Regions from separate parts of the Thermaerobacter subterraneus DSM 13965 genome, predicted to be linked through region 3. Evidence: riboswitches for the same ligand, from Rfam matches in the RefSeq annotation. Region 3 holds a riboswitch; each other region holds the start of a gene.
The links. A riboswitch is a leader RNA that binds a small molecule or an ion and turns the genes downstream of it on or off. The one in region 3 is predicted to bind S-adenosylmethionine.

Region 1: another riboswitch for S-adenosylmethionine. It lies ahead of metE (5-methyltetrahydropteroyltriglutamate--homocysteine S-methyltransferase); the one in region 3 lies ahead of THESUDRAFT_RS08010 (methionine ABC transporter ATP-binding protein).
Region 2: another riboswitch for S-adenosylmethionine. It lies ahead of metX (homoserine O-acetyltransferase MetX); the one in region 3 lies ahead of THESUDRAFT_RS08010 (methionine ABC transporter ATP-binding protein).
Region 4: another riboswitch for S-adenosylmethionine. It lies ahead of THESUDRAFT_RS04300 (methylenetetrahydrofolate reductase); the one in region 3 lies ahead of THESUDRAFT_RS08010 (methionine ABC transporter ATP-binding protein).

The regions. Positions count from the first base shown of each region.
Region 1 covers NZ_JH976535.1:1,010,247-1,015,769, forward strand. Annotated here, with positions in the region: gene THESUDRAFT_RS04260 (glycerol-3-phosphate dehydrogenase/oxidase) at 1-427, shown strand, start outside; gene THESUDRAFT_RS04265 (redoxin domain-containing protein) at 671-1,216, opposite strand; gene THESUDRAFT_RS04270 (response regulator transcription factor) at 1,240-2,157, opposite strand; gene pncA (bifunctional nicotinamidase/pyrazinamidase) at 2,154-2,846, opposite strand; SAM riboswitch class I at 3,326-3,440, shown strand; gene metE (5-methyltetrahydropteroyltriglutamate--homocysteine S-methyltransferase) at 3,514-5,523, shown strand, end outside.
Region 2 covers NZ_JH976535.1:1,453,405-1,458,927, forward strand. Annotated here, with positions in the region: gene THESUDRAFT_RS06005 (cupredoxin domain-containing protein) at 3-440, opposite strand; gene THESUDRAFT_RS06010 (YgjP family zinc-dependent metalloprotease) at 750-1,706, shown strand; SAM riboswitch class I at 1,809-1,927, shown strand; gene metX (homoserine O-acetyltransferase MetX) at 2,023-3,213, shown strand; gene THESUDRAFT_RS06020 (homoserine dehydrogenase) at 3,210-4,337, shown strand; gene THESUDRAFT_RS06025 (hypothetical protein) at 4,394-4,828, shown strand; gene THESUDRAFT_RS06030 (hypothetical protein) at 5,048-5,523, opposite strand, start outside.
Region 3 covers NZ_JH976535.1:1,963,194-1,968,716, reverse strand. Annotated here, with positions in the region: gene THESUDRAFT_RS12400 (lytic transglycosylase domain-containing protein) at 1-93, shown strand, start outside; gene THESUDRAFT_RS08020 (MetQ/NlpA family ABC transporter substrate-binding protein) at 322-1,248, opposite strand; gene THESUDRAFT_RS08015 (methionine ABC transporter permease) at 1,357-2,031, opposite strand; gene THESUDRAFT_RS08010 (methionine ABC transporter ATP-binding protein) at 2,038-3,066, opposite strand; SAM riboswitch class I at 3,157-3,344, opposite strand; gene asnB (asparagine synthase B) at 3,467-5,032, opposite strand.
Region 4 covers NZ_JH976535.1:1,019,056-1,024,578, reverse strand. Annotated here, with positions in the region: gene menA (1,4-dihydroxy-2-naphthoate octaprenyltransferase) at 109-1,104, opposite strand; SAM riboswitch class I at 1,342-1,451, shown strand; gene THESUDRAFT_RS04300 (methylenetetrahydrofolate reductase) at 1,905-4,121, shown strand; gene THESUDRAFT_RS04295 (cystathionine gamma-synthase) at 4,111-5,400, shown strand.

The DNA of each region.
Region 1 (5,523 bases), 950 kb from region 3:
GGTGGACGAGGAGCCCCTGCCCGGCGGCGCCCGCGTGCCGGCGGAGGCCGAATTGCGGCAGAAGGCGGCCCAGACGGGCTTGCCCGTGGAGGAACTGCAGTGGCTGGCCCGCCACTACGGCGATGAGATCGACCGGGTCCTGGGCTACCTGCGCCCCGAAGACCTGCAGGCGGGGCCGCGGGCGGCCCGGGTCCGGGCGGCGGCCCGGTACGCCGCCGCGGAGGAGATGGCCCAGACCCTGGCCGACGCCCTCTGGCGGCGGGTGCCCGAGGCCCTCTGGAGCACCGACAACGGGCGCGGGGTGGCGGCCGACGCGGCGGCGGCCATGGGCGAGATCCTGGGTTGGGACGAGGAGCGGCGGGACGGTGAGGTGGCCGCGTACCTCAGCCAGGTGCAGGCCATGCACGCCTGGCGGGAGGGCTTCTGACGGTCCGGGCCGCGGGGCGCTTCTCACGGTCCGGCCCACGGGGCTGGGGGTTGCGCGGCTGCGAGAACGAACCGGCAAGGGGCCGCGGCGGCGGCCCCTTGCTGCGCCGGGGCCGGGGCGATGCGACTTCGGGGCCATCTCCGTGCGACGCCAGGCCCACCGCCACGCTGAGGACCATCTCCGCGCTGCGCCATGCCCCTCGCCGCGGCGTTCCCCTCCGCGCTCGGCTGCCGGCAGCGACCCTCAGCGCCGGCCCGGGCGGTGGCCGGCCGGGCCGGGCCGGTCACCGGGCGGATCGGGCAAGTGGGCCAGCACCTGGTCCGGATCGGGCAGGTAGCCCAGATCCGGGGCCCGCCAGACCCAGCGCACGACGCCGCGTTCATCCAGGACGAACACGGCCCGGTCGGCAAAATCGCCCAGGCCCCAGCGGCTGATGGCCACACCGTAGCGCCGGATCACCCGCCGGTTGTAATCGCTGGCCAGGGGGAAGGGCACCTGGTAGCGGTCGGCCCACGCCCGGAGCGCATAGGGACTGTCGGTGCTGATCCCCACCACCTGGGCGCCCCGGGAGGCGAAGTCCGGGTAGCGGGCGGTGAAGTCCTCGATCTCGTTGCAGCAGCCGGGGCTGAAGGCAAAGGGGAAGAACAGCAGGACCAGCGGGCGACCCCTGAGATCGCGCAGCCGCAAGAATTCGTCGCCGGTCCCGGCCAGGGGCAGGGTGAAGTCCGGCGCTTCCCGGCCCGGCCGGGGCATGCGCCGGCGGAGCCAGGCCTCCCGCCACCGCTGCACCGGACCGAGGCCGGCCCCCCGGCTCACAGCCCGGCCACCGGGGAGTTCAGCTTGTAGCCGTGTCCCCGCACGGTGAGGATCCACTCCGGCTGGCTGGGGTTGCGCTCCAGCTTCTCCCGCAGGTGGCGTACGTGGACGTCCACGGTCCGCGGGTCGCCGAAGGCCTCTTCACCCCAGACCCTGTCCAGCAGCTCCTGCCGGGTGAAGGCCCGGCCCGGCTCGGCAGCCAGCGTGGCCAGCAGCTTGAACTCCGTGGGGGTCAGGGCCACCCGCTGGCCGTCCCGGTAGACCTCATGGCCGGCGTAGTCGATCACGATGGGGCCGATCTGCTGGCGCCGGCCCTCGGTGCGGCGCAGCAGCGCCTTGATCCGCGCCACCAGCTCCCGGGGGCTGAAGGGCTTGGTCACGTAGTCGTCGGCGCCCAGCTCCAGCCCCAGCACCTTGTCGATCTCGCTGTCCCGGGCGGTCAGCATGAGGATGGGCGTCTGAATGCCCCGCTCCCGCAGGTGGCGGCAGAGGGTGAAGCCGTCGGTATCGGGCAGCATGACGTCCAGGATGATCACCTGGGGCCGGCGCTCCTCCAGGCGGCGCAGGGCCTCGGCACCGTCCCGGGCCAGCACCGGTGCCATGCCGTTGCGCTGCAGGTTGTACGCCACCAGTTCCAGCAGGGACTCCTCGTCGTCCACCACCAGCACGGTGGGACCGGCCGGTGCCGGCCCGTCCGGACCGGGGCCGGGCCGGGCGGCGGGGGCTGCCGGCGCCAGGGCGGAGGGCTTGCCGCCGGCGGAAGCCGGCGCCGGGCGGGCGGTTGGGGTGGAGGCGGCCGCCGGCGCCGGTGGCCCGGCGGGAAGGCGTCGGGCCGGGGGCCGGGCCTGGCCCGCATCGAGGGCCGGGCCCGCCGGCTCGCCGCGGCCGCGTTCGTCCCGCAAGAACACCGTCACCGGGCCTCCCCGGCGTCCCCGGCGGCCAGCAGGGCCCCGTGGGCCTCCATCTCCGCCAGGGCGCGCTCCCCGTCCCCCGGGGTCACGTCGACGGCCCGCACGGCCGGAACCAGCACCGTGACCCGAAAACCCTCCCGCAGGCCGTCCAGCACCGTGGCCCGCACGCAGTAGTCGGTGGCCAGGCCGCCCACGTACAGGTGCCGGACCCCCTGCTGCCGCAGCCAGCCGGCCAGGGTGACCTCGGGGCGGACCCCGGCCTCACCGGCGGCCAGGGCGCCGTCAAAGCCACTGTAGGCCTCCCGGTCGGGGGCGAACCCCTTGCGGAAGACGGTGCCCCGGACCTGCAGGTCCGGGTGGAAGGCGGCCCCCGGGCTGCCCTGCACGCAGTGGACCGGCCAGGGCCCGCCCTGCTCGCGGAAGCTCACATGGCCGGAGGGATGCCAGTCCTGGGTGAAGACCACGGGCCGGCCCGCCGCGTGGAAGGCGCCGATCCAGCGGTTGAGGACGGGCACCACCTGGTCGCCCTGGGGCACGGCCAGGGCACCGCCGGGACAGAAGTCGTTCTGGACGTCCACCACCACCAGGGCGGCGTCAGGATGCTGGGCGGCTGCCTCGGGGGTCACGGCGCCGGCGGGGGCCGGTGCCGCCCCGCCCCCCGTCGCGGCGCCGCCGGGCTGCAGGCGGTCCATGGCTGGGCTGCCTCCTTGCGCCGTTTTCCCTTCAATTATAGGCTTATAGGCTGCCGCCGGCAGGATGCGGGCCACCTCGGGCCGGCAGTGCCCGGGCCGCAATGGCACGCCGGCGGCCGGCAGGGCCCGCAGCGGGCGACCGCCGGGGATGGCGCGGTTTCACCCCACCCTGGGGTGTGGGGGCAGCAGGACTTTCGTCCCCGGCCCCGAATAGCAGTCCCCAATGCCCGCATCCCGCGCGAGGGTTCCAGCCCGCTGCGGCGCCGGGGCGCCAGGCCGCACCTGGGCAACGGGCCCTGCAAGCCCACCGGGCCCACGCCGGCCGGACGAGACCCGGAGGGCCGCGGACCGCGATGACGCACCGCAGGCCGCGAGGCCATGGGCCCCTTCCTTGGCTGTGGGATGCGGAAACCCGGGGGGCCTTGCAGGCCGCAGCGCCTGCAACCCCGCGGTCGCTGACAAGGGAATGACCGGACAAAGCCCTATCGAGAGTGGCCGAGGGACGGGCCCGATGACGCCACGGCAACCGGCCGCCGGCTCCACCCAGGCGGCACGGTGCCAATTCCCGCGGGAGGCGTTCCCGGGAGATAGGGAAAGGCGAGGAACCTCTCCTTTCCCGGAGGGGTTTTTCATTTTCAGTCCCATCCCACGAAGGAGGCGCGGACCCATGGCCGTGGCAACCAACCTGGGCTTCCCCCGCATCGGGGCCGGCCGGGAGTTGAAACAGGCCCTGGAGGCCTACTGGGACGGCAAGATTTCCGCGGACGCTCTGCTGGCGACGGCGGCGGCCTTGCGGCGGCGGCACTGGGAGCTGCAGCGGGCGGCGGGGATCGACGTGGTGCCCGTGGGGGACTTCTCCCTCTACGACCACGTGCTGGATACCGCCTGCATGGTGGGGGCCGTGCCCGCCCGTTACGGGTGGGCCCCTTCAGCGGAAGCCGGCGCCGCAATCCCCCCGGCTCCTGGTGGCGATGCCGCCGGCGCGGGCCGGGCCACCCCCGCGGCGGGCCAGAGGGCGGAGGCGGGCCCGGGCGCGGCGGCCGCCGCGGCTGCTGGGGAGGTCCCCCTGGACGTCTACTTCGCCATGGCCCGGGGCACCCCCGGCCGGGGCGTCCCCGCCCTGGAGATGACCAAGTGGTTCGACACCAACTACCACTACATCGTGCCCGAGCTGGAACCAGGGCAGGCCTTCCGCCTGGCGTCCCGCAAGGTGGTGGAGGGATTCCGCGAGGCCCGCTCCCTGGGTTTCGAGGCCCGCCCCGTGCTGCTGGGCCCGGTGAGCTTCCTGCTGCTGGCCAAGCTCCGCACTCCGGCCGGGGCGGGCGCCGCCGGCCGGGCCCCCGAGGCGAGCCGCGGCGAGGCCGGGGGTCTGGGCGGCGGGGCGGCCGGTTCCTCCGGCGGGGAAGGGGTCGCCGGGCCGCGCCTTGCCTTGCTGGACGGCCTGCTGCCCGTGTACGGGCAGGTGCTGCGGGAGCTGGCGGCGGCCGGCGCCACCTGGGTCCAGCTGGATGAGCCGTTCCTGGCCCTGGACCTGGACGAACCGGCCCGGGCCGCCTACCGCCGCGCCTACGCCACCTTAGCCCAGGCGGCCCCGGGGCTCCGGCTCTTCCTGGCCACCTACTTCGAGGGGTTGCGGGACAACCTGGAGCTAGCCTTGAGCCTGCCGGTGCAGGCCCTGCACCTGGATCTGGTGCGGGACCCCGGCCAGCTGGAGCAGGTGCTGGCCGCCGGGGTTCCGCCCACCCTGCACCTCTCCCTGGGGGTGGTGGACGGCCGCAACGTCTGGCGGGCGGACCTGGAGGCGGCCCTGGCCCTGCTGGAGCGGGCCCGGGACGCCCTGGGGGCCGGGCGGCTCTTCGTCGCCCCCTCCTGCTCGCTGCTGCACGTGCCCATCGACCTGGACCTGGAGACGGATCTGGATCCGGAGATCAAGGGCTGGCTTGCCTTCGCGAAGCAGAAGCTGGAGGAAGTGGCGGTCCTGACCCGCGCCTTGAACCAGGGCCGGCAGGCCGTGGCCGGCGCCCTCGAGGCCAGCCGGGCGGCGGTGGAGGCCCGGCGCCGCTCGCCCCGGCGCACCCGGCCGGAGGTGCAGGAGCGGTTGGCGCGGCTCAACCCGGACGAGGCCCGCAGGCCCTCCCGGGCGCCCCAGCGGCGGTCGCTGCAGCGGGAGCGGCTGGGCCTCCCGCCCCTGCCCACCACCACCATCGGCTCCTTCCCCCAGACTCCGGAGGTGCGCCGGCTGCGGGCGCGCTGGCGGCACGGGGAGATCGACACCGCCACCTACGAAGAGGGCATCCGCGCCGAGATCCGCCGGGTGATCCGGCTGCAGGAGGAGCTGGGCCTGGACGTGCTGGTTCACGGCGAGGCCGAGCGCAACGACATGGTGGAGTACTTCGCCGAGCAGCTGGAGGGCTTCGCCTTCACCCGCCACGGCTGGGTGCAGAGCTACGGCAGCCGCTGCGTGAAGCCGCCCATCCTCTACGGCGACGTGGCCCGGCCCGGCCCCATGACCGTGCGGTGGATCACCTACGCCCAGTCGCTGACGGACCGGCCGGTCAAGGGCATGCTGACGGGGCCCGTCACCATCCTGCAGTGGTCCTTCGTCCGGGACGACCAGCCCCGGGAGGTGACTTGCCGCCAGATCGCCCTGGCCATCCGCGACGAGGTCCAGGACCTG
Region 2 (5,523 bases), 510 kb from region 3:
CCTCAGCGCTGGGCGTCGGCCGGGTGGACCACCAGGATGCCGCGCATCCCCTTCTCGTAGTGGCCGGGCATGTGGCAGGCCAGCTCGAAACGGCCTGGAAGATCGGCATTGAAGATCAGCCGGACGCTGGTTCCCGGCCGCAGGCCGGCCACCTCGATGCCATAGCCGTCGATCTCCAGCTCGTGTTCCTCCCGCCCCGTGTTGATCAGCGTCAGGCGCACCCGGGTCCCCTGCCGGACCTCGATGACCGCCGGCTGGTAGGCGTACTCGGACAGCCGGATCACCCGGTCGGCCACGGGCCGCCCCGGTGCGGTGACGCCGGCCACGCCGGGGCGGGTCGACCGCAGGTGCAGGCCCAGGGCGCCGGCCAGCAGGGCGGCGGACACAAGCAGGGCGATCACCGAGCGGGCGGCGGGCCCCGGTGCAGCCCCGTCGGACACGATGGCACCTCCCCGCAAGGGGCCGTTTCCCGGCCGGTTGGGGGGCGGCGGCCGGGCGCCCTTACGGAACCAATGTATGCCGGCCCGGTGACTCTCCATGCGCAGCGGCCGCCGGGGCCGGGCAGCGGTTGTCCACAAGGGGGCGGGCAACGGCCGGGCGAACCAGGACAGAGCGACCGCGATGCGGACTTCCAGGGCGTCCGGGGGCGGGTCCGCCTGCCCGCCCGGGCACGCGGCGCGGCCGGGCGGCAACGGAGCCCGACGGAGCCTGCCGCCGGCCATCGCCCGCGAGGAGAAGGAGGGCGACGCATGGGCGAGGGGTCCAGGGACGGGGATCGGGGGCTGCGGCCACCGGGGGGCATGGGGCAGGGCGGGGCCGGATCGCAGGGCCTGCCCCCCTACACCGTCCGGGTCAGCTCCAGGGCGCGCCGGGTGCGGCTGGTGCTTTCGCCGGCCGACGGCCTGGTGGTGGTGGTTCCGCCGGGGTACCGGCTGCAGCGGGTGCCCCAGGTGGTGGCCCAGCATGCGGCCTGGATCCAGCGGGCCCGGCAGCGCCTGGAACAGCAGGCCCGGGCCGCCGGCGGCGGGGCGGGCGATCCCTTGCTCCGCCAGGATGCCGCCGGCCTGGCTCCCCCGGCCTGGCTGTGGCTGCGGGCTCTGGGGGAGGTGTGGGCCGTGACGCCGGCGGGCCGGCCCACCCTGGGCGGCGCCGCCGGCGGAGGGGGCAAGCCCGCCGCCGGCCGGACCCCGCAGCAGGCCCTCTTCGCCGGCGGGGTCACCGGCGATCCAGGGGAACCGCCGCCCCCGGGCGCATCCCTGGCCGGGCAGGTCCGCCTGCCGGCCCGGGCCGGGGAGCAGGGTCCTGCCGCCTGGGGGCCTCCCCTCAGGGGGTGGCTGGCCGCCCGGGCCCGGGCGACCCTGCTGCCCTGGCTGGAACGGCTGGCGCGGGAGCGGGGCTTTCGCCTGGCGGGTTCGTCCATCGGCTGCCCCAAGACCCGCTGGGGCAGCTGTTCCGCCGGGCGCCACGTGCGCCTCAGCCTGAAGCTGCTCTTCCTGCCGCCAGAACTGGTGGAACACGTGCTGATCCACGAACTCTGTCATACCGTCCACCTCAACCACGGTCCCGCCTTCTGGGCCCTGGTGGAACGGCATGACCCCCGGGCGGCGCAGCACCGGCGCCAGCTCCGGGCGGCCTGGAGCTATGTACCGGCCTGGCTGCGGCCGGCGCGCTCCATCGGGCCTTCCCCGGCCGATGCCCGATGGTGAGGGGCGCCGGCGCGCAAGGCCGGCCGGGTCGCGGCCGGGATCGTTGACCTGCAGGGGCCGGCATGATAGCATCACTTTCAACAATCACAGAGCGCGTCTGCTCTCTTATCCAGAGTGGCGGAGGGACTGGCCCGATGAAGCCCGGCAACCGCCGGCCGTGCCTGGACGGCCGGTAAGGTGCCAACTCCTGCAGGATCCGTGCGGATCCTGAGAGATGAGAGGGCGCCGGAAATCTTTTCGGCCCTTCCCTCTCGGGAGGGGTAGTTTCTTATCCGGGACCCCTTCGGGGAGCGGGCGCGGGAGGGAGGGGGACGCGGTGATCCCCTGTCGCGGCCTTGTCGAGGTGGGGCCCTTGCCCCTGGAGCAGGGCGGCCACCTGCCCCGGGCCGAACTGGCCTACGAGACCTGGGGTCGCTGGGACCCCCAGCGCCAGAACGCCATCCTGATCTGCCACGCCCTGACGGGCGACGCCCACGTGGCCTCCCACCATCCCGGCGACCGCCCGGGCTGGTGGGAGGCGGCGGTGGGCCCGGGCCGGCCCATCGACACCCGCCGCTGGTTTGTCATTTGCAGCAACGTGCTGGGAGGCTGTTACGGGTCCACAGGCCCGGCCAGTCCTGAGGAGGCCGGCCACGGGCCCTGGGGCGGGCGGTTTCCCGTGATCACCGTGCGGGACATGGTCCATGCCCAGCGCCGGCTCCTGGATGCGCTGGGCATCGGGCGGCTCGCCCTGGTGGTGGGCGGTTCCCTGGGCGGCATGCAGGCGCTGGAGTGGGCCGTCACCTACCCCGAGCGGGTGGGAGCGGCGGCCGTCCTGGCGGCGCCGCCGGCCGCCTCGCCCCATGCCATCGCCTGGAACGAGGTGCAGCGCCAGGCGATCTTCGCAGACCCCGCCTGGCAGGGCGGCGACTATCCCGCCGCCCGCCCGCCCCGCCGCGGGCTGGCCCTGGCCCGGATGCTGGCCATGACCACCTACCGGGGTCGCGAGGAGTGGGAGGCGCGCTTTGGCCGGGAAGAGGTCCCGGCGGGCGCCGACCCGGTCGCCCAGCGGCTGGGCTCGTACGCCACCGCGCCGGCGGGCCCGGCCGAGGCCTTCCGGTTCCAGATCGAAAGCTACCTGCACTACCAGGGGGAAAAGCTGGTGCGCCGGTTCGATCCCGCCACGTACGTGACCCTGACCCGGGCCATGGATCTCCACGACGTAGGCCGGGGCCGGGGCGGGCTGGAGGGCGCCGCGGCCCGGGTCCAGGGCCGCATGTATGTGCTCAGCATCACCTCGGACCTGCTCTACCCCGTGGACGAGCAGCGGCGGCTGGTCCAGGCCCTGCGCCGGGCGGGCAAGAATGTCACATGGCAGGTCTGGAAGGCTCCCTGGGGCCACGACAGCTTCCTCGTGGACCCCGCGGGGGTGGCCCGCCGGGTGATGGACTGGCTGGAAGAACCCGGTGCTACCGCCGCGCCCGCGCAGGCCGGGGCGGTGGCGGCGGTGGGGGAGGGGCGCCCGTGAAGGGTCCCGTGGTGGCGCTGCTGGGTCTGGGCACCGTGGGTAGTGCGGTGGCGCGCCGGTTGCTCAACCCGCCACCCTGGCTGGTGGCGCGGCTGGGTGGCGTGCCGCGGCTGAAGGGGATCCTGGTACGCCACCCCGGCAAGCCGCGGCCGGCGGCCGTCGACCGCAGCCTGCTCACCACCGATGCCGACCAGCTGCTGGGCGATCCTGAGGTCGACGTGGTGATCGAGCTCATCGGCGGTGTCGAACCGGCCCGCCAGTACGTCCTGCGGGCCCTGGAAGCCGGCCGCCACGTGATCACCGCCAACAAGGCCCTTCTGGCCGAATCCCTGGCGACCCTGTCGGCGGTGGCCCGCCGGCACGGGGTGGAGCTGGCCTTCGAAGGGGCGGTGGCCGGCGGGGTGCCCATCATTCGCCCGCTGCTGAGGTGCCTGGCGGCCAACCGGGTGCGCCGCCTGCGGGCGGTCCTGAATGGCACCTGCAATTTCGTCCTCACCCAGGTGGAGCAGGGCGCCACCCTGGAGGACGCGGTTCGTGCCGCCCAGGCCGCCGGCTATGCGGAAGCCGATCCCAGCGACGACTTGTCGGGGCGCGACGCGGCCCGCAAGCTGGCCATCCTGGCGACCCTGGTGACGGGCGAGCCCGTGGCCTGGACCGCCGTGGCCCGTCGCGGGCTGGACGACCCCGCCTTTCGCCGTGCCCTGCAGGAGGGAGGGGGCGGGGGCGAGGCGGCCCGCCAGGGCGGCGGCGCTGCCCGCTGGCGCCTGGTGGCCACCGCCGAGTGGACGGGGCCGGCCCCCCGGCTGGCCGTCGAGCCGCAGATGTTGCCGCCCCACGACCCCCTGCTCCAGGCGGCCGGGGTGGAGAATATGATCCTGATCGAGGCGGATCCGGTGGGCACGGTGCGGTTTGCCGGGCCCGGGGCCGGCGGCGATGCCACCGCCAGCGCCGTCCTGGCGGACCTGATCGCCATCTGGCGGGGCGACCGCCTGCCGTTGCCGGACCTGGAGGCCGGCCGGTCCGTGGCCGTGCAGCCCTCGGCGGCCGTGCCCCGCGCCGGGTTCGACACCGAGTGGCAGGATCCGGCGGCTGCGGCGGTTAAACTGAGGTTGACGGAAGGTTGAACGGCTCACCGGCCGCCGGGCTCCGCGGCCGGGCGGCCGCGGCAGGGGGGAGCGGCATGGGCCCCAGGCATCTCGCCCAGTGCTATCGTTGCCGGCGCACCTTCGAGGCCGACCGCCGGGGGGCCCGCTACTGCCCGGAGTGCGAGCGGGAGCAGCGGCGCCGGTTCCGGGTGTTGCCGGGGGGGAAGGATCCCCGCTACGGCTGGGGGGTGGCGCCCGCGGCGCGGCCGCGGGCTGCGCGGCCGGGCCCGCGAAGCGGGCGCTGGCCGCTGGGCTGGCGGCAAGCGCGGCGGGGCGGGCCGGTGTCCTGGCGGAGCCGCTGGACCTGGCGGCGGTGGCACCAGCTCCTGCGCCTGGTGGCCGTGGTGGCCGCGGCCGCGGCGGCGCAGGTGGCCTGGGAACAGGTGGACGCCGGTTCCTGGCCGGTCGAGTGGCTGGTATACCTGGCAGGAGCGGCCTGGATTTGGAACCGGCGGGATCAAGCGGCCTAGGTCGCGACACCCAAGCGGCCTGGGTACCGGCACCGGGGTACACATGGTCCGGCGGCGGGTATCCCGCCGCCGGTTGCTTCGTCCCGCGCCCTTTCCGGCCGCTTCCCTCCACTGCGCCCCGGTGCACCTGCGGGCCCGGCGACGCCTGGGGTCCCGGCGCCATGGCGAACCCCAGGGGCATGGGGAGCCTCGAGCGGAGGTTCCCGCCCGGCCGCGCCCTCAGGCGCCCTCCTCCGGACCGTCGCCGGGTTCCACGGCCAGGCCTGCCTCCCGCAGCCGGGCCGCCAGCTCGGGCCGGGTCCCCCTGAGCCGGATGCGGCGGGGGCCTAGCGCCTTGAGCAGGCCGGCGGCCAGGTCCTCCCGCTCCAGCGGTACCCGCGGGTCCAGGTGCCCCTCCAGAAACTCGCGGTAGAGGGGCGGCCCGCCGGGCTCCCGGATGACCAGGTCCCGTCCCTGCCCTTCCACCCAGAGCTCCTCGGGCCCCTCCTCTACCGGGCGCAGGGTGCCGAGGAACTGCTCCAGGGCCCGCTCCAACCAGAGCTGCTGCAAGCCTGTCCGGGCCAGCTCGCCCACCAGGCTGCGCAAGAACCGCTCGCCGCGAAAGCGTAGCCAGCCCAGAATGCTCAGGCGACCGTGCTGGAGCAGTTCGGGCAGCAGCAGAGCCGCCGTTCCGCGGGCCAGGGGCGGCTGGGCCA
Region 3 (5,523 bases):
GGCGGCTTGCCGCCCTTCGCCGAGACCCGGGCCTACGTGGAGAAGGTGCTGCGGCTGTGGGCCACCCAGGCCGCGCGGCGGGAGGAGGCGTGAGGCCGGCGAAAGGCGGCCAAAGGGCACAAGGCAGCCCTGCCGCCGGCCGGAACCGTTGGACACCGGCAGGGTCCGGTGACAGGCCGGTGGCGGCCGGGCCCCGTGGCCAGTGCAAACAAGGCAGGGGAAGTAAGACAGCGGGGGTCGCCGCCGGCGACCCCCGCTGACCTTGCGTCACCCTGGTTGGCCTCTGCCGTCGCCCCCGCCGCCGCCCGCGCCTGCACAGGCTTACTGGATCAGCGCCTGGGCGGGCACCACGGCGCCCTGGTAATGCTCTTCAATGTACTGCTTGACCTCGGGCCCCACCAGGATCTCCGCCAGCGCCTGGATCTCGGGCCGTTTTACGTCCTCCGGCCGCACCGCCAGCACGTTGGCGAAGGGCGAGTCGGCGTCCTCGACGAACAGGGGATCGGGGTTCTTCAGCGCTCCCGCTTCCTTGGCCTCCAGGACGTAGTTCGTGTTGATGGCCGCCAGGTCCACGTCGGCCAGGGTGCGCGGGATCAGCTCGGCCGCCACCTCGCGGATCTGCAGGTTCTTCGGGTTCTCCACGATGTCCCGCACCGTGGCGGTGTAATCCGCGCCGTCCTTGAGCTTGACCAGGCCCGCCGCCTGGAGCAGGAGCAGCGCCCGGCCGCCGTTGGTGGGGTCGTTGGGAATGGCCACCGTGGCGCCGTCCCGCAGCTGGTCGAGGCTGGTGATCTTGTCCGAATAGAGCCCCATGGGCTCGATGTGGACCTTGGCCACCGGCGTGATGTTCGTGCCGTGGTCCTTATTGAACTGGTCCAGGTAGGGGATGTGCTGGAAGTAGTTGGCGTCCAGTTCCCCGTCGACCAGGGCCGGGTTGAGCTTGGTGTAGTCGCTGAACTCCATCACTTCCAGCTTGATGCCCTGCTCCTCCAGGGCAGGGGCCGCCACGTCGCGCAGGATCTCGGCGTGGGGCACCGCCGTGGCCCCCACCTTCAGGGTGACGGTACCGCTCGTGCCGCCCGATCCGGACCCGTTGCCACCGGCCGAGTTGTCGCCCTGCTCACCGGACGAACCGGCCCCGCCGGCACCGCACCCGGCGACCAGGACGGCGATCAGCAGGGTCGCCACCAGCACCGCCGCCCGGCGGGTCCACCGGCGGCCGGAGAAGACCAGGGAGAGGACACCCATGGCATTCGACCTCCTTCTCGATCTATCGCACCAGGGTCCCTTCCCGGACGAACCGGCCCGCCCCCCGCGAGCCATCCCCCAAAAATCGCCTTCCCGGAGCGCCGGGCGCTAGCGGTGGTTCAGCCGCCGGGCCAGGGTCTCCCCGGCCCACTGGACCCCCTGCACCAGGGCGACCAGCAGGACCACGCAGACCAAGAGGACCCCCGCCTCCCAGCGCTGGTAGCCCATGCGGAAGGCCAGGTCGCCCAGCCCGCCCCCGCCCACGGCCCCCGCCACCGCCGAGAACTCGATGAGCCCGACGGTGGCGATGGTGATCCCCAGGACCACGGCGGGCAGGGCCTCGGGCAGCAGCACCTTGCGCACCACCTGCCACGGGCTGGCGCCCATGGCCACGGCGGCATCCACGGTGCCGCGGTCGACCTCCCGCAGGGCCGTCTCCACCACCCGCGCCACCAGCGGGGTGGCGGCGACCGCCATGGGCGGCACGGCCGCCGCCGTCCCCAGGGACGTGCCGACCAGCAGGCGGGTGAAGGGGGCCAGGGCGATCAGCAGGATGATGAAGGGCACCGACCGCCCGGTGTTGACGACGAACGCCAGCACCGCCCGCAGGGGCGGAAAGGCGGCGATGTGCCCCCGGTCCATCACCACCAGCAGGGTGCCAATGGGCACCCCGGCCAGGGTGGCGAAGAGGATCGCCAGGCCCACCATGTACAGGGTCTGGCCCGTGGCCGTCACGATGTCAGGTCCGAACTCGCGCAGGGCGCTGAAAAGCTCTGCCGCCATCCGCCGTCACCTCCCTCCGGCCAGGGGGCGAGCCGCCTGCGGGGCAAGGGGGCCGGCCCCGGGTGCCGGCGCCGCGCCGGCACCGCTCCGCCCGGGTGCGCCGGGCGAGGCCGAGGCAAGGGGCGCCCAGCGGGCGGCTGCAGCCCCCGCGGCCGCCGCCGGGGCCGCCCGCCGGTCCGCCAGGGCCGGATCGGCAACGGCCTGTGGGCCCGCCTCGGGGCCGGGTTCGTCCCCGGTCCCGAGTGCTGGGGCCGGTAGGTCTCCGGCCGGACCGCCGGCACCGGCGGCGGCCAGCAGCCGCCGGGTGGCCGCCGCCTGCGGGTTCCGGAAGACCTGTTCCACGGGTCCGGCTTCCACCACTCGCCCGGCGTCCATCACGGCCACCCGCTGGCAGGCGGCCTCCACCAGCTCCAGCTGGTGGGTGATCAGCAGCACGGTGATGCCCAGTTCCCGGTGAACCCGCTGCAGCAGCTCCAGCACCGCGCGGCTGGTGGCCGCATCCAGCGCGGAGGTGGGTTCATCACACAAGAGGAGTTCCGGTTGCGTCGCCAGGGCCCGGGCGATGGCCACCCGCTGCTTCTGGCCCCCGCTCAGCTGGGAGGGGTAGGCTCCCGCCTTGTCGGCCAGCCCCACCCAGTCCAGCAGCTCCGCCACCCGGCGCCGGATCTGCTCCCGCGGCACCCCGGCGATCTCCAGGGGCAGCGCCACGTTGCCGGCGGCGGTGCGGGACCACAGCAGGTGAAAGTGCTGGAAGACCAGGCCGATCCGCCGCCGTTGCTGCCGCAGGGCCCGGCCGCGCAGCCCGGTCAGCTCGACGCCGCCCAGGCGGATGGAGCCCGCCGTGGGCCGCTCCAGCAGGGTGATGCACTTGACCAGGGTGCTCTTGCCGGCCCCCGAGGCGCCGACGACGCCGAAGAACTCGCCCCGGCCCACCTCCAGGCTGGCGCCGTCCAGGGCCGTGGTCACGCCGCGGCGGCCGCGGTAGACCTTGACCAGGTTGCGGACCTCCAGCATCGCTTCCGTCACTGCGCTCACCCCCGTGGCCCCACCCCGCACCGGGTGAAGGGCAACAAAAAACCATCCTTCCTGAGAGACGCAGAAAGGATGGCCCAAGGGTGCCATCCCTTCTTATCTCTCAGAACGGCGTCCCGGCACCAGGACGCGGTTCTGCGGGAGTTGGCACCACCCGCCGGCGTTGAACCCCGGGGAACCCGCCCGGCCGCCGTGCCGGGCCGGAGCGGGCGGGGCCGCGCCGCCGCGCGGAGGTTGCCGTGGCTTCATCGGGCCCGTCCCTCCGCCACTCTGGATAAGAAGAGATGTTGCGGATTCGGTTGTTGAAGGTCCCGCGCCGAACGTCCTGCGGGTACTGCGGTACAGCGGCCGGCTCAGCCGTACGACGCCGATTATGCGACCCCTGCCCCGGCCTGTCAACAGGTCAGGCCATCTCCGTCCCCGTCCCGGGTTGGGCGCGCCAGGCGGGGGCGTAGAGCTGGTGGGGGTTCAGGCTGCGGCTCCGCCCCACCAGCCGGGCCGCCATCCGGGCCCGGTGGCCGAAGGCCTGGCAGAACCAGCGGAAGTACAGCAGCTCCTCCTTGCTGCCCAGCTCCAGCCCCGGCCACGGCTCCCGGCCCGCCGCCAGCTCCCGGTCGCTGACGGCGGCTCCGGCGAAGCGCTCCAGGGTGGGGCCCACGCCCGTGCCCATGGCGAACTTGGCCTTCTCCCGCTGGACCACCGCCGCGGGGAGGAACCGGCGGGCCGCCTGCCGCAGGATCCACTTCTCGGTCCCGGTGCGGTCGTGGATCTTCCAGCGCGGCGGGATCCGCCAGGCCAGGTCGACCAGGGTCACCGAGAGGAAGGGAACCCGCCCTTCCAGGCCGTGGGCCATGGTCATGCGGTCGACCCGCTGCAGGTTGGTGTTGTGCAGCGCCAGGGTGATCTCCCGCAGCTCGTCCTGCAGCCGCGCCCGGATCTCCGGCCGCTTGAGGTACTGGTAGCCGCCGAAGAGCTCGTCCGCTCCCTCGCCGGAGAGCACCACCTTGACATACCGGCGCGCCAGTCGCGACACCAGGTAGGTGGGCACCGCGCTGCGCACCAGGGCAGGGTCGAAGGACTCCAGGCGCCGGATCACGGTGGGCAGCAGGGCCAGCAGTTCCTGGCGGGTGAAGACGTACTCGTGGTGGAACGTCCCCAGGTGGGCCGCCACCAGCCGGGCCCGCTCCAGGTCCTCGCTGCCCTCCATGCCCACGGCGAAGGAATGGACCGGCTCTCCGGTTTCCGCCCGCGCTTCCGCCACCAGGGCGGCGATCAGGCTGCTGTCCAGGCCGCCGCTGAGGAACACCCCCACGGGGACGTCGGCCACCAGGCGCCGCCGCACCGCCTGCCGCAGCCGGGCGATGAGTTCCTCCACCGCCGCTTCGGGGCTCTCCAGGTCGTACCGTACCGGGGGCAGCTCGTAGTACCGGACGAACCCGTCCCGTTCCGTCCAGTAGTGCCCGGGGGGAAACTCGTCGATGGTCTCCACGTGGGGCAGCAGGGCCCCCATCTCCGAAGCGAAGAGGAGCGCCCCATCCCGGTCCCTGCCCACATAGAGGGGTTTGATCCCCAGGGGGTCGCGGGCCAAAAAGAGCCCGTCGGGGGTGGAGAGGGCGAAGGCGAACATGCCGTAGAGCCGCCGCACCATGGCCGGTCCCTCGTCTTCGTAGAGGTGCACCAGCACCTCGGTGTCGCTGCGGGTACGGAAGCGGTGGCCGCGGCTCTCGAGTTCGGCCTGCAGCTCGCGGTAGTTGTAGATCTCGCCGTTGAATACCACCCGGATCGCGCCGTCTTCGCTGGCCAGGGGCTGGTGCCCGCCCGCCAGGTCGATGATGGACAGCCGGCGGTGGCCCAGGGTGTGCTGCCCGACCCAAAGTCCCTGGTCGTCGGGGCCCCTGTGGGCCATGGCCTCCAGCATGCGGGCCACCGCTTCACCGCGGGGAGCGGTGGCGCCGGCGATGCCGCACATGAAGTCCCGCCTCCTTTCGGGCCAGGCCGCGGCGCCCCCGGCACGGGAGCGCTCCGCAGCCCGGTTGAAAAAAGACCGGGTGCGTTGGCCCGCGGGCAACGTCCACCCGGTTTTGGTTCCACCCGTTCTGCATGTTGACGCTTTTCATCACACCAGAAGCCGGCCGGTGTGTCAACGTTCGGACAGGGCCCTGGCCGCTGCGGGCAGGCCCAGAGAAGGGCGGCAGCACCCTGGCGGCCGCCCCCTGCCTGCTGGTTAACGCCGGTACCGTCGCTGGCAAGGCCGGCACCATGGCGCGGGAAGGATTCCATCAGTGGCAGGAGTTTGATCGCCCCGTTTGCAGGATCGGGGGTGAAATTGCCGAATTTTGACCACTGTTTGGGACAATCCGCAACACATCCTGCCCGGCTGGTGGCACGTTCCGCCGCATCGGCCGTATCGACGGATGGGGCGACCGGTTCGCGGCTGCCGGGAACGGGCCGGCCCGGGCA
Region 4 (5,523 bases), 940 kb from region 3:
ACCCAGGCCGCCGGGACCCTCAAGACCGGCGGCCCCGGCGACGGGCTCGGCCCATGGCGGGCGGCCGGGCCCGGCCGGCCGGCTCGCTCCCGCAAACCCCCGGTCCTGTCAGGACCACAGGGCCGACCGCAGCCACCACCAGCCGTATCCCGCCACCAGCGAGACCCCCGCCGCCTTGTAGAGCCCCAGGGCCAGCCGGCCCAGCCGGTAAAGGTCCTGGTGCCGGTAGGGCCGGGCCAGGAAGAGCGGGGCCTGCCGCAGGCAGCGGGCCGCGGGCACCAGCGTGACCAGCACCAGGGCGGGCAGCCGCCCGGCCGCCACCCCGGCGACGATCAGCACCGCCGTGGCCGCCACCCACCCGAAGTACAGGCGCAGGGCGCGCGTCTCTCCCAGCCGCGCCGCTACGGTCATCTTGCCGGTGGCCCGGTCTTCTTCGATGTCGTGGATCGACTCGGCATAGAGGATCAGGGCCACCAGGGACACCAGGGGCAAGGAGGCCACCAGCGCCTCCAGGGAAAGGGTGCGGGCCTGGACGTAGTACGAACCCAGCACCAGCACCGCGCCCATGTTGAGTCCCACCATGACCTCGCCGAGCCCGCGGTAGCCGTAGCGGACGGGCGGAGCCGTGTAGAAGAGCCCGCTGGCGATGCCCAGCAGGCCGAAGGCCAGGGCGGGCCAGCCCGTGCGGGCGGCCAGGTAGCCGCCCACCAGAGCGCCGAAGCCGAAGGTGGCCCAGGCTCCCCGGCGCAGGCTGTCCGGGCTGAGCCACCCCGCCTGGATCACGCCGCTGCCGCCGGTGAAGGGCGCATCGCCCTCGTACATGATGTAGTCGAAGTAGTCGTTGGCCATGTCGGTGCCGGCGTGGATGGCCAGGCTGCCCAGCATGGTGAGCAGCGCCAGCCAGGGGTCGAAGTGGCCCTCCCCGCCGGCCACCAGGATCCCCACCAGCACGGGGATGATGGTGACCGGCTTGAGGTGGGGGCGGCTGGCCTGGAACCAGGCCCGGGCCAGCAGGCGCCAGGAGCGGGCGGTGGGCGCCTCGGCCCCTGCGCCCGCGGCCGCCGCCCGTGCCATGGCCGGGCCGTGTTCGTCCGCCTGGTGCACCGGATCTCTCCCCCATCCTGCGCCTGCCCGCCGGCCGGGTGAGCCCCCGTCTGGGCGTCCCGCCTGCGGTTCCACCGCTCAAACGTACCGGCGGCCCTGCCGAACGTCGCCGGTTGCACGCCTTTTATTGTAGCGAAGGAAACCGGCTCTGACCTGTTGTCGGGATGGCGGAACCCGGCTATACTGTGCGTAATCTCCATTGACAACGGATGCGGCCGGCCGAGCCGGCCGACCCCTCTCTTATCCAGAGCGGTCGAGGGACGGGCCCGATGACGCCGCGGCAACCGGCGACCTTGGTCGTGCGGTGCCAACTCCCGCGGCTCCCTCCGGGAGCCGAGAGATGAGAGAAGGGGGACGGGGACCCTGCTGCGATCACCAAGCCCCTTCCTCCTTCGGAAGGGGCTTCTTCTTTGGCCGCCAGAGCTTAAGGGACCGGGGACCCCAGGTACCCAGGGGGTCCCGGAGCCCGGCGAGCCAGGGGCCGGTGGGGCCAGGAAGGGCCCGTTCCCCCCCATCCTGCAGCGCCGAGCGCCGTGCGGAAGCCCAGGCACCCCGTGCCGGGGCGCTGTCGCCGGCGCCGCGAACTGGAGGTGACGACCAGGGTGACCCAGCCCTTCCGGCCGGCCGCCGGACCGCGACCTGCCCACCCGGCCACGGCCGACTCCCAGCCCGGCCACGCGGCTCCGCCGCGGGCGGCCTTCCCTGCCGCGGGCCACCCGCCCGAGGACAACGGCCCCGCGGGCCCTGCCGGCCTCCCTCCGGCACGCCCGGTTGCAGGGGGCGGGGGCGGAGGAACCTTCGTGCCCTTCGCCCCGGATCCGGCTCCCCGAACCCTGCCGGCGGTGAGTCCTGGACCCGCTCTGCCCGCCCTGGCCGATGGCGACCCCTCCTGGGCCCTGGCCGCCCGCCCGGTCCGGCCCTCCCCCGCGGGCGACAGCCCGTCCGGCGGCGGACCCGCGCCGTCCCAGCCGTGCCCCGGGGCGCCCGGGGGGCCCCGGGGCACGGCCCGGGAGGAGGAAGAACCGGCTCTAGGCACCGCCCTCCTTCCCCTCACCGAACCCGCCGCGGTGGAAGGCGTCCACCTGGCGGCCATCCGGGCCGGAGCCCGCCTGGTCCGCACCGCCACCCGCTGGGCCAGCCCCTGGTGGCTGCCGTCCACGTCCCCGGAGCGGATCGAGGAGATCAACCTCTGGGCCGCCAAGCTGGCGCGGTCCGCCCGGGAGCTGGCCGGGCGGCCCTGCCTGGTGGCGGGGTTGTTGGGACCGCTGCCCGCCACCGCCGCTGCCGGCGGCAGCACCGAGCCGGAGGCCGTCCTGGAAGGATACCGCCGCCAGGTGGCCGGGCTGCTGGCAGGGGGCGTCGACCTGTTCTGGGTCGAAGCCCGCCACCCCCTGGAGGCCGGCCTTGCCCTGAAGGCCGTGCGGGAGGCGGCCCGGTTGCCGGTGGGTGTCCTGCTGGTGGGGGAGGGGGAGCCGCCGGATGCCCTCCCCTCCCCCTGGCTGGAGGCGTTCCACTCGGCCGGCTGGCCCGACGCCCTGGGTGTGGCCACCGGCGGCGGGCCGGCACGGGCGGCCCGCTGGCTGGCGGCGGTGCGGCGGGCCGGGTGGAGCGGCCCGCTGTGGGTCACCCTGGGACGGCTGGACGACGGGCCCGAACCTGTGGCCCGTGGGCTGGCCGGCCCCAAGCCGGCCACCCAGGACACCGGCGGGTGGGATGCGTGGGATGCCCTGCGCCTCCTCGGACCCGGCTGGGTGGGTGGAACCGGCCCCTGGCAGCCCGCGGACCTGGAGGCTCTGGCCGGCCGCATCCAAGCGGTCCACCCGGAGCCGGAGGGCCCGGCCCCGGCCCTGCCGGTCCTAGGCCCTCTGAACCGGACGGGTTCGGGCAGCGGCCCCGCCGGGCCGGGCGCCGGCCATCCTGACGCCGGCCATCCTGACGCCGGCAAGCAGGCCGCCTCCTTGCCCGCCGCTGCCCATTGGGGCAGGAGCCGGCCTGCCGGTGCAGGCTCCCTCCCAGGCGCAACCACCAGCGGCGCGGGCGGGGCCACCGGCCCCGGAAGCCCCGCTCCGCTGCGGGAGAAGCTGGGGCGCCGGTTCGTCATCAGCGTCGAGCTGGATCCGCCGCGGGGTCCGGTGGCCACCAAGTTCCTGGCCGATGCCCGCACTGTGGCGGCGGCCGGAGCCGATGCCGTCAACGTGGGCGACAGCCCCATGGCCCGGCCGCGGATGGCGGCCTGGGCCGGTGCCCTGCTGGCCCGCAGCGCCGGCATCGACGCCATCATGCACTGCACCACCCGGGACCGGAACCTGATGGCCCTGCAGGCCGACCTGCTGGCCGCCCATGCCCTGGGCGTCCGCAACGTCCTGGCCCTGACGGGCGACCATCCCCGCCTGGGTTCCAGCGGCGCCTCCCCGGTCTACGACGTGGACTCCATCGGCCTGCTGGAGGTGCTGGCGGCCCTGCGCCGGGGCGAGGATCCCCGGGGCAACGCCCTGGGGGCGCCGGCCGACTTCACCGTGGCCTGCGCCCTGAGCCCGTCGGCGGACGATCTGGACCAGGAGCTGGACCGCTTCCGCCGCAAGCTGGCGGTGGGCGTGGTGGACTTCGTCATGACCCAGCCCCTCTACGAGCTGGAGCCCCTGGAGCGGGTCCTGGACCGGCTGGGCGGGTGCCCGGTACCCCTCGTCATGGGCGTGATGCCCCTGCACAGCGGCCGCCACGCCCATTACCTGCACCATCAGGTACCCGGGATCTCCATCCCCGCCCGGATCCGCGAGGCCCTGGACCGGGCCGGCGAGCGGGGTCTGGAGGTGGGCCTCCAGCTGGCCGAGGAAGTGGTGGAGGCGGCCCGGCCCTACATTGCCGGGGTCTACGTGGTGATCTCCTACGGGAAGGCGGAGCCGGTGGCCGAGTTCGTCCGGCGCTTGCGGGCATGGCTTGACGGCCCCCTTCCCGCGGCGGCAGCCCGGGGCCCGGCAGCCCGGAGCCCGGAGGAGGTGCGCCACCATGCCGGTTGAACCGGTCCCCGCCCGGTCCCAGGGCGGGGCGGTCCCGGACCCGGAGGGGACCCTCCCCGTCCCCCGGCTGCAGCCCGCCACCCGGGTGGTGCACGCGGGCGTGCGCCGCGACCCCCGCACCGGGTCCGTGGCCGTGCCCATCTACCAGACGGCCACCTACGAGCACCCGGGGCCCGGCCAGACCACCGGCTGGGATTACAGCCGGCTGCACAACCCCACCCGGGAAGCCTTCGAAGAGGCGGTCAACGGGCTGGAAGAAGGCTTCGCCGCCCTGGCTTTCGCCTCCGGTATGGCCGCCCTCACGGCGGTGCTGCACCTCTTCCGGCCCGGCGACCACCTGGTGGTGACCGAGGACCTGTACGGCCACACCTGGCGGGTGCTGGACGAGCTGTTCCGCCACCTGGGCATCGGCTACACCCTGGCCGACACCACCGACGCCGCGGCCGTGGCGGGCTCCTTGACGCCGGCGACCCGCGCCGTGCTGGTGGAGAGCCCGACCAACCCCCTCATGCGGGTGGCCGACCTGGACGGGCTGGCCGCCCTGTGCCGGCACCATCGCCTGTGGCTGCTGGTGGATTCGACCCTGTTCACGCCCCTCTTCCAGCGGCCCCTCACCCGGGGCGCCGACGTGGTGATCCACAGCGCCAGCAAGTACCTGGCCGGCCACAACGACCTGGTGGCGGGCGTGGCCGTGGCGGCGACCCCGGCCCTGGCGGACGAACTGACCTCCGTGCGCACCGTCACGGGCGGTATCCTGGGGCCCCACGACGCCTGGCTGGCCGTGCGGGGCCTCAAGACCCTGGCGCTGCGCATGGCCCAGGCCCAGCACAACGCCCTGACCCTGGCCCACTGGCTGGCGGCCCACCCGGCGGTGGCGGCGGTGTACTATCCGGGGCTGCCGTCAAGCCCCTTCTTCCGGCGCTGCCGGCAGCAGGCGGAGGGCTTCGGGGCGATGCTCAGCTTCCGCTTGCAGGATGCCGGCCGGGCCGGCCACGTGCTGCAGCGGCTCCGGCTCATTCTCTTCGCGGAAAGCTTCGGCGGCGTGGAGAGCCTGATCACCCACCCCGCCAGCACCACCCACAGGGAGATGCCTGCCGCCCTGCGGGAGCGGCTGGGCATCGACGAGGGGCTGCTGCGGCTTTCGGTGGGTATCGAAGCGGTGGACGACCTGGCCGCCGACCTGGAGCAGGCGCTGGAGGGGCCGTCGGCCCTGTCCCTGGCGGAGGCCCGCGCCCGGGCCGAAGCCATCCTGGCCGGCCGGGCGCGGCAGGAGGCGTGAGAGCGGAGCCCCCCGTGCTCCCGGCTGGCCGGAGGCCTGTGCCGGCGGCTCGCCCGCATGGCGGCCCGGCCCCTGGGCTCGAGGTCCCCGGCCTCGAGCCCAGGGGCCTCGAGCCCCGCCTCG